One region of the Variovorax sp. PDC80 genome, then DNA from elsewhere that is predicted to be linked to it. Evidence: predicted binding sites of a transcription regulator. Region 1 holds the regulator's gene; the other holds the start of a gene.
What was found. The regulator NrdR, encoded in region 1, represses ribonucleotide reductase genes. The targets are predictions, from matches to a motif close to CACNANATNTNGTG.
Positions count from the first base shown of each region.

Region 2: the regulator NrdR is predicted to act here: its motif matches at 2,036-2,049, upstream of BM109_RS34740 (ribonucleoside-diphosphate reductase subunit alpha).

Region 1 is NZ_FOWG01000005.1:101,217-105,422, forward strand. Features, by position in the region: gene BM109_RS16260 (lytic transglycosylase domain-containing protein) at 1-773, shown strand, start outside; ZMP/ZTP riboswitch at 818-952, shown strand; gene glyA (serine hydroxymethyltransferase) at 994-2,238, shown strand; gene nrdR (transcriptional regulator NrdR) at 2,263-2,706, shown strand; gene BM109_RS16275 (GspH/FimT family pseudopilin) at 2,743-3,291, opposite strand; gene BM109_RS16280 (type IV pilin protein) at 3,288-3,716, opposite strand; gene BM109_RS16285 (pilus assembly protein) at 3,713-4,206, opposite strand, start outside.
Region 2 is NZ_FOWG01000016.1:98,119-102,324, forward strand. Features, by position in the region: gene BM109_RS34740 (ribonucleoside-diphosphate reductase subunit alpha) at 1-1,953, opposite strand, end outside; gene ampD (1,6-anhydro-N-acetylmuramyl-L-alanine amidase AmpD) at 2,304-2,924, opposite strand; gene BM109_RS34750 (sigma-54-dependent transcriptional regulator) at 2,911-4,206, opposite strand, start outside.

The DNA of each region.
Region 1 (4,206 bases):
CCCTGCTGGGCCTGGCCATCGTGTTCGCGGTCCTCGCCCTCGTGGCGCGGCCCGACTTGCGCCATCAAGGCGAGGAACAGCTCATGGGCTGGCTGCAGTCGCGCAAACCCGCGCCCGAAGCCACCGACCTCGAGCCGACCGCGATCGAGCGCACGACGGCCGCGAGCCCCGGCGACCTGCCCAAGCAGCAGGCCGCCGTGGCCTACTGGCTCAGCAAGAAGTACCGCGTCGCGGCCGAGCCGCTGAGCGTGCTCGTGGCCGAGGCCTACAACATCGGCAAGCACACCAAGCTCGATCCGACGCTGATCCTCGCGATCATGGCGGTCGAGTCCAGCTTCAACCCGTTCGCGCAGAGCCAGGTCGGCGCGCAGGGGCTGATGCAGGTCATGACCCGCGTGCACGGCGACAAGTACGAGCCGGCCGGCGGCACGCTGACCGCCTTCGACCCCGTGACCAACATGCGGGTCGGCGTGAAGGTGCTGCAGGAATGCATCGCCCGCGCCGGTTCGCTCGAAGGCGGCCTGCGCTACTACGTGGGCGCGGCCAACCTCGAGGACGACGGCGGCTATGCCGGCAAGGTGATGGCCGAGCGCGAGCGCCTGCTGCAGGTGGCCAGCGGCCGCGCGCCCTCGCCGTTCGCGCCGACGCCGCCGGTGCTGCGCCCGCAGCCGCTGCCCCTGCCGGTGGTGGCCCCGGCCAAGCCCGACGAGGCGACCGAGCCGGCCAACGGCCCCACGCCGCCCAAGGTGGCGCTGCTGTCGGCCGTGTCCTGAATCTCCTTTCGCCCGCCGCCGGGCCGGTCCGATCCGCTACACTCGACCGGGTACGCGACTGGCGATAGGCGCGGTGCCGACAAGGCACCCGCGCTGACGTGGACTACCACTGGGAAGCGTACCGCCTGCGACGTCGCTCCAGACGCGCAGGCGATCAGCCGTTCGCCTGGGCAGCCCTTGTTTGGTTGAAGAACAAGGACCTCGTCTTCAAAGGACTGCCATGTACCAACGCAACATCCTGGTCGAACAGACCGATCCCGAAATCTGGGCTGCCATCCAGGCCGAAAACGCGCGCCAGGAACACCACATCGAGCTGATCGCGAGCGAGAACTACGCCTCGCCGGCCGTCATGGCCGCGCAGGGCTCGCAGCTCACCAACAAGTACGCCGAGGGCTACCCGGGCAAGCGCTACTACGGCGGCTGCGAGCACGTCGACGTGGCCGAGCAGCTGGCCATCGACCGCGTGAAGCAGATCTTCGGCGCCGAGGCGGCCAACGTGCAGCCCCATTGCGGCGCCTCGGCCAACGAGGCCGTGCTGCTGGCCTTCCTGAAGCCCGGCGACACCATCATGGGCATGAGCCTGGCCGAAGGCGGCCACCTGACCCACGGCATGCCGCTCAACATGAGCGGCAAGTGGTTCAACGTGGTGAGCTACGGCCTGGACGCCAACGAAGCCATCGACTACGACGCGATGGAACGCAAGGCGCACGAGCACCAGCCCAAGCTGATCATCGCGGGCGCCTCGGCCTACTCGCTGCGCATCGATTTCGAGCGCTTCGCCAAGGTGGCCAAGGACGTCGGCGCGATCTTCATGGTCGACATCGCCCACTACGCCGGCCTGGTGGCCGCGGGCGTCTACCCGAACCCGGTGCCGCATGCCGACATCGTGACCTCGACCACCCACAAGAGCCTGCGCGGCCCGCGCGGCGGCATCATCCTGATGAAGTCGCAGCACGAGAAGGCGATCAACAGCGCGATCTTCCCGGGCCTGCAAGGGGGCCCGCTGATGCACGTGATCGCCGCCAAGGCGGTGGCCTTCAAGGAAGCGCTGTCGCCCGAGTTCAAGGCCTACCAGCAACAGGTGGTCAAGAACGCCCAGATCGTGGCCGAAACGCTCACGCAGCGCGGCCTGCGCATCGTGAGCGGACGCACCGAAAGCCACGTGATGCTGGTCGACCTGCGCGCCAAGGGCATCACCGGCAAGGAAGCCGAGGCCGTGCTGGGCAGTGCCCACATGACCATCAACAAGAACGCGATCCCCAACGACCCCGAGAAGCCGATGGTGACCAGCGGCGTGCGTGTCGGCACGCCGGCCATGACCACGCGCGGCTTCAAGGACGAAGAGGCCCGCATCACCGCGAACCTGATCGCCGACGTGCTCGAGAACCCGCGCGATGCCGCGAACATCGACGCCGTGCGCGCCAAGGTTCACGCGCTGACCAGCCGCTTCCCGGTCTACCGCTGACCTCGAAGAAGAAGCTCTGACCGCATGAAATGCCCTTTTTGCGGTCATCTCGAAACGCAGGTCGTCGAGACCCGCGTTTCGGAAGACGCCGACTTCGTGCGCAGGCGCCGCCAGTGCGGGGCCTGCGACAAGCGCTTCACCACCTACGAGCGCCCCGACGTCAATTTCCCGGTCGTCGTGAAGAAGGACGGCAGCCGCGCCGACTTCGACTCGACCAAGGTCCGCGCATCGATGATGCTGGCGCTGCGCAAGCGACCGGTGAGCATCGAGCAGATCGACAACGCGCTGCTGCGCATCGAACAGAAACTGCTCGCCAGCGGCCTGCGCGAAATCGAGTCGACCAAGGTCGGCGAACTCGTGATGCGCGAACTCAAGAAGCTCGACAAGGTGGCCTACGTGCGCTTCGCCTCGGTCTATCGCAGCTTCGAGGACGTGGACGAGTTCCGGCAGCTGCTGCGCGACATCTGAGCCACGGCGTGTCGACGCCGGGCCGCGGGACGGCTGCTATCCGCCGCCCTGCCCGCACACACCCGTTCCGCATTCCCCCTTCCGATCGGGGTCGCAACTTCGAGGCCGCCCCGACGCCGAGAGGACGACGGCCGCGCGCCGCCCCGTCTCGGCCCTGAACGCGAGGCAGCCCGCGCCGAAGCCCGCATTGCGCAAGCGCCGCGAGAAGCCGTTGGCGTCGTAGTGCACCCCTTGCGCCAACCCGTCGCCCAGTTCCCGGTCGACCGCGATGCCCGGCGGCAGCCCATCGAAGCGCCGCAGCACGCTCGGCGCCTGGTCGCCGTCGGCATCGGTCACCACCGCCCAGCCCGCATCCCAGCCAGCGCCGCCGTCGGCCAGCACGCTGACTGGCTCGCCGCGCCGGATGGCCTCGATCCGCGCCATCCCGAGCGCGGCCACGAAGGCCTGCGACACGGCCGCCAGCCGCTGGTGGAGCAGCAGCGCGCGAAAACCCGGCACGCCGACGGCGGCCAGGATCGCGACGATGGCGATCACGGTGAGCAGCTCGATCAGCGTGAGCCCACGGGCCGGTCCCGCGCGCTTCATTGCCAGCACCGCGCACGCTGCGCGCCATCGCAGCCGCGGCCGCCCGTGCTGTCCAGCCACAGGTTGCCGACCGGCGGGTCCGAGAAGCCGGGCTTGAGCCGCGCCGAGAGCCGCAGGCAGTCGTCGAGGCTGCGCTGGCCGTCGCAATGCTCGCTGCGCACGAGGTACTTGCCGCCTTGCCCGCTCTCGGCGGAATCGCCTTCGTAGCGCCGGTAGTGGCCATCGACGGTGAAGTGGCGCTCCTGCTGCTGCATCTGCGCGAGCAGCGCCGACCGCGCCTCGGCGCGCCAGCCCCGGTGCACCGCATCGATGTAGGAGGGAAAAGCGATGGCCGCGAGGATGGCGACGATCGCGAGTGCGATCAGCACCTCGATCAGGCTCCATCCGAGGGCCGCGCCCGCGCGATGGCCTTGGCGGGTAATCATGGCTGTGTCCCTTGCGGGTCCGGCACCTGGCGCCAGTTGAGACGGCCGGCGCGGCGCGACACCGTGGCACCGTCGGGCGGCTGCGCGACCGACACCGCCGTGCCCTTGCGGGTGCCGGGGCTGAGGGCCGAGAGCCGCCGCGTCTCGACGCGCCGACCGGCCGGATCGGCGGCCCCGTAGGACGCGTCGCCCTGCTGGACCACGAAGGGCGCACCGAGCAGCCCCGCCTCCGAGGGCACGCAGGTGCCACCCTTGGACAGGCCGGTCATCGCGTCCACGGCGCAACTGCGCCCACCGCCTTCGCCGCAGGCCGCCTGCGGCGGAATCAGCGTGTTGAAGAACAGGCGACCATCGGCCAGCACGGACCGCTCGACCAGGCGCTCGCCCTGGTCGCGCGACGCCGGCAGGTCGAGGTACCAGCCGCGCCGCCGTGTCGTCGCGCGGTCGAAGGCGCCGTAGACGAAGGCCTGGCCCTCGATGGCCGTCAGCC
Region 2 (4,206 bases), on a different contig from region 1:
GTTCGAGTCGCGCGCCTTCTTCACGGCGTAGTAGTTGATGTCGATCACGTTGTCGAGCATGCGCATCGCGGTCGAGATCGTCTTCTTGAGCTTCTCCTGGTCGACCTTGCCGTCCTTCAGATGCTGCAGCAGGTTGACAGAGCCGAGGTTGCAGACCGCGGTTTCGGTGTCGCTGGTGTTCAGCGTGATCTCGGTGCAGAGGTTCGACGAGTGCACCACGCCGGCGTGCTGCTGCGGCGAGCGCACGTTGCAGGCGTCCTTGAACGTGATCCAGGGATGGCCGGTCTCGAACAGCATCGTGAGCATCTTGCGCCACAGGTCGGTGGCCTGCACGGTGCGGCTGGGCTTGATCTCGCCGCGCGCGGCCTTCTCTTCGTAGGCGACGTAGGCCTTCTCGAAGTCGGCGCCGAACAGGTCGTGCAGGTCGGGCACGTTCGAGGGCGAGAACAGCGTCCACGAACCCTTTTCCATCACGCGGCGCATGAACAGGTCGGGGATCCAGTTGGCGGTGTTCATGTCGTGCGTGCGGCGGCGGTCGTCGCCGGTGTTCTTGCGCAGCTCCAGGAACTCCTCGATGTCGAGGTGCCAGGTCTCGAGGTACGTGCAGACGGCGCCCTTGCGCTTGCCGCCCTGGTTCACGGCCACGGCGGTGTCGTTGACCACCTTGAGGAAGGGCACCACGCCCTGCGATTCGCCGTTCGTGCCCTTGATGTGGCTGCCGAGCGCGCGCACGCGGGTCCAGTCGTTGCCCAGGCCGCCCGCGAACTTCGAGAGCAGCGCGTTTTCCTTGATCGACTCGTAGATGCCGTCGAGGTCGTCGGGCACGGTGGTCAGGTAGCAGCTCGACAGCTGCGAGCGCAGCGTGCCGCTGTTGAACAGCGTCGGCGTGCTCGACATGAAGTCGAAGGACGACAGCACTTCGTAGAACTCGATGGCGCGGGCTTCGCGGTCGATCTCGTTGAGCGCCAGGCCCATCGAGACGCGCATGAAGAAGGCCTGCGGCAGCTCGATGCGGCTCTTGCGCACGTGCAGGAAGTAGCGGTCGTACAGGGTCTGCAGGCCGAGGTAGTCGAACTGGTTGTCGCGCTCGGCCTTCAGCGCCGCGCCCAGGCGGGGCAGGTCGTACTGCAGCAGCTTCTCGTCGAGCAGCTCGTTCTCGACGCCCTTCTTGATGAAGGAGGGGAAGTAGTCGGCGTAGGCGGTGGCGCGGTCGGCCGGCATGACTTCGCGGCCGACGATCTCCTTGAAGATCGTGTGCAGCAGCAGGCGCGCGGTGGCGAAGGTGTAGTCGGGATCCTTCTCGATCAGCGTGCGGGCCGCGAGGATCGAGGCCTTGTAGACCTCGTCGAGCGGCACGCCGTCGTACAGGTTGCGCATCGTCTCGGCCACGATCGGCGCGGCCGTGATGCTGTCGCCCAGGCCCTGGCAGGCCGATTCGATCAGGCCCTTGAGTTCGCCGAGGTCGAGCGCGACGCGTTCGCCGCGGTCGAGCACGTGCAGCGCGGGGGCCGCGACCTGCACATCCTGCTCGCCCTGCTTCGCGCGTTCCTGGGTGCGGCGTTCGCGGTAGAGCACGTAGGCACGCGCCACTTCCTGGTGGCCGCCGCGCATCAGGCCCAGTTCGACCTGGTCCTGCACGTCTTCGATGTGGAAGGTGCCGCCGCCCGGACGCGAGCGCACCAGCGCCTTCACGACGGCCTGGGTCAGCGCGTCGACGGTCTCGCGCACGCTGGCCGAGGCCGCGCCCTGGGTGCCATGCACGGCCAGGAAGGCTTTCATCATCGCGATCGCGATCTTGTTGGGCTCGAACGGGACCACTGCGCCGTTGCGGCGGATGATCTGGTAGTGCGCGAGGTTCTGTCCGGTGGGCGAACCGGCGGTGTCGCGGGGGGACTGGGGCGGCGTGGAGGGGATGGCACGCGCGGCGGTAGGTGTATTCAGTGCTGTTTGCATTCGCTTCCTCTCGGTTGGCAATTCTTGTTGGATGAGCGGCGCTGCTGGGGCCGCTTCGTCGGCTCTGAGGCCGGCCGGGACACACTATATCTAGGGTGCGGGGGGTGTACAACCCACTAGATGTAGCGTTTTCCTTCAGGCTTCAAGAGGGAGGGGAAAGCTGTTTTCGCGCTTCGCGGCCATCCATGCCGCATGAACAGTGGATCATCCTCTCGCAACCCACGTTCCATGCGGCTTTCGAGCCGATTTGGGCCTGCAGGGCGCATGGTTGCTACGCATCGCGCTTGCGAATGGAGCGATTGCTGCACTGCGAGCCCAGGGCATCGCACGGCGTGCAGCGATTGAAAAAATTAGCGCTCCACCACCTGCGAGGGAAACATGTGTGGACCCCAGCCGAGATGATCGCGCAGCCGATGCCAGTCGAAGCCGGCGCCGGGATCCTGCTTGCGGCCCGGTGCGATGTGCTCGTGGCCTGCGATGTGTGCGATCGGATAGTGCTGCGCGATCGCCGCGGCGAGGCTCGCGAGCGTCTCGTACTGCGCGTCCTCGAACGGCCCGCCCTCGAGGCCCTCGAGCTCGATGCCGATGGAGTCGTCGTTGCAGTTGTCCCGGCCGCGCCACGACGACACGCCCGCATGCCACGCGCGATCGTCGCCGCTCACGAACTGCCAGAGCTCGCCGTTGCGGCGCACGTAGAAATGCGACGACACCTCGAGCCCACGAATGCTTTCGAAGTAAGGATGCGCGTCCCAGTCGAGCCGGTTGGTGAAGAGCCGTTGCACCGCGTCGCCGCCGTACTCGCCGGGCGGCAGGCTGATCGAGTGCAGCACGACGAGGTCGATGCGCTCGCGTGCCGGCGCGGGTCGCGGTCCGAAGTTGGGCGAGGGCAGCGCCTTCGCGAAGCGGTACCAGCCGTCGCGCCAGAGCGCATCGCCCGCGGAGGCGCGCAGGCCGTCTTCAGTCGTCGACATGGCTGCTCGCGCCATCGTCGCCGTTGGGCGTGTTGATCCCCAGGCGCGCGATGCGGTAGCGGATCTGGCGCAGGCTCATGCCCAGGCGCGCGGCGGCCGCCGTGCGGTTGAAGCCGCTCTCGTGCAGCGCGCGCACGAGGATCTCGCGCTCCTGCTGATCGAGGTAGGCCTGCAGGTCGGAGGGCAGCGGCGTGGGTACCACGGGGCGCGGCGCGGGCGGCGGCGCGGCCACGACGGGCTTCGCGTCGAAGGCCTCGGGCTGCGCGAGCGGCGCCGCAGTCGTCGCGGCGCTTACGGCTTGCGGCGCGGCAGGCCCGGGCGCGGCCGTCATCCAGCCGCCGCCCGCGCCATCCATCAGGTCGAGCTGCAGTTCGTCGCCGTCGTAGAGCGCGACCGCGCGGTGCAGCAGGTTCTCGAGCTCGCGCACGTTGCCGTGCAGCGGATGCTGCGCGAGCTGCCGCAGCAGCGCGTCCGACAGGCGCGGCGCGGGCAGCCCGCCGTCCTGCGCGATGCGCGCGAGCAGCGCGACGCACAGCGCGGGCAGGTCCTCGCGGCGCTCGCGCAGCGCGGGCACCGCGATCTCGATCACGTTGAGCCGATAGAACAGGTCCTGCCGGAAACGGCCGGCCTGCACCTCGGCGTGCAGGTCCTTGTGGGTGGCGCTCACGATGCGCACGTCGACCGCGTCTTCCTGCGTGGAGCCGATCGGCCGCACGCTGCGTTCCTGGATCGCGCGCAGCAGCTTGGACTGCATCGCCAGCGGCAGGTCGCCGATCTCGTCGAGGAACAGCGTGCCGCCGCGCGCGGCCTGGAAGTAGCCGTCGCGGTCCTGCGCCGAGCCGGTGTACGAACCCTTGCGCGCGCCGAAGAATTCGGCCTCGAGCAGGTTCTCGGGAATCGCGCCGCAGTTCACCGCGACGAAGGGACCGTCGCTGCGCTGGCTGCAGGCATGGACCGCGCGCGCCACCAGCTCCTTGCCGGTGCCCGATTCGCCGCGCACCAGCACCGGCGCCATGCCGCGCGCCACCTTGGCGATGCGCGACTTCACGAGCCGCATCGGCTCCGAATCGCCGACCAGCCGCTCGAGCGCGGAAGCGCCTGCGCTGCCCGCGGCGGCCAGCGCCGACGTGCCGTCGCTCGCATCGGCGGCCTTGGCCGGGCGCGCCGCGGCCTGCGCGACCGGTGGCGGCTGCTGCGCCTGCACCGCGGAGGCGACGACCGCGCGGAACTGCTTCAGGTCGACCGGCTTGGTGAGGTAGTCGAAGGCGCCTGCCTTCAGTGC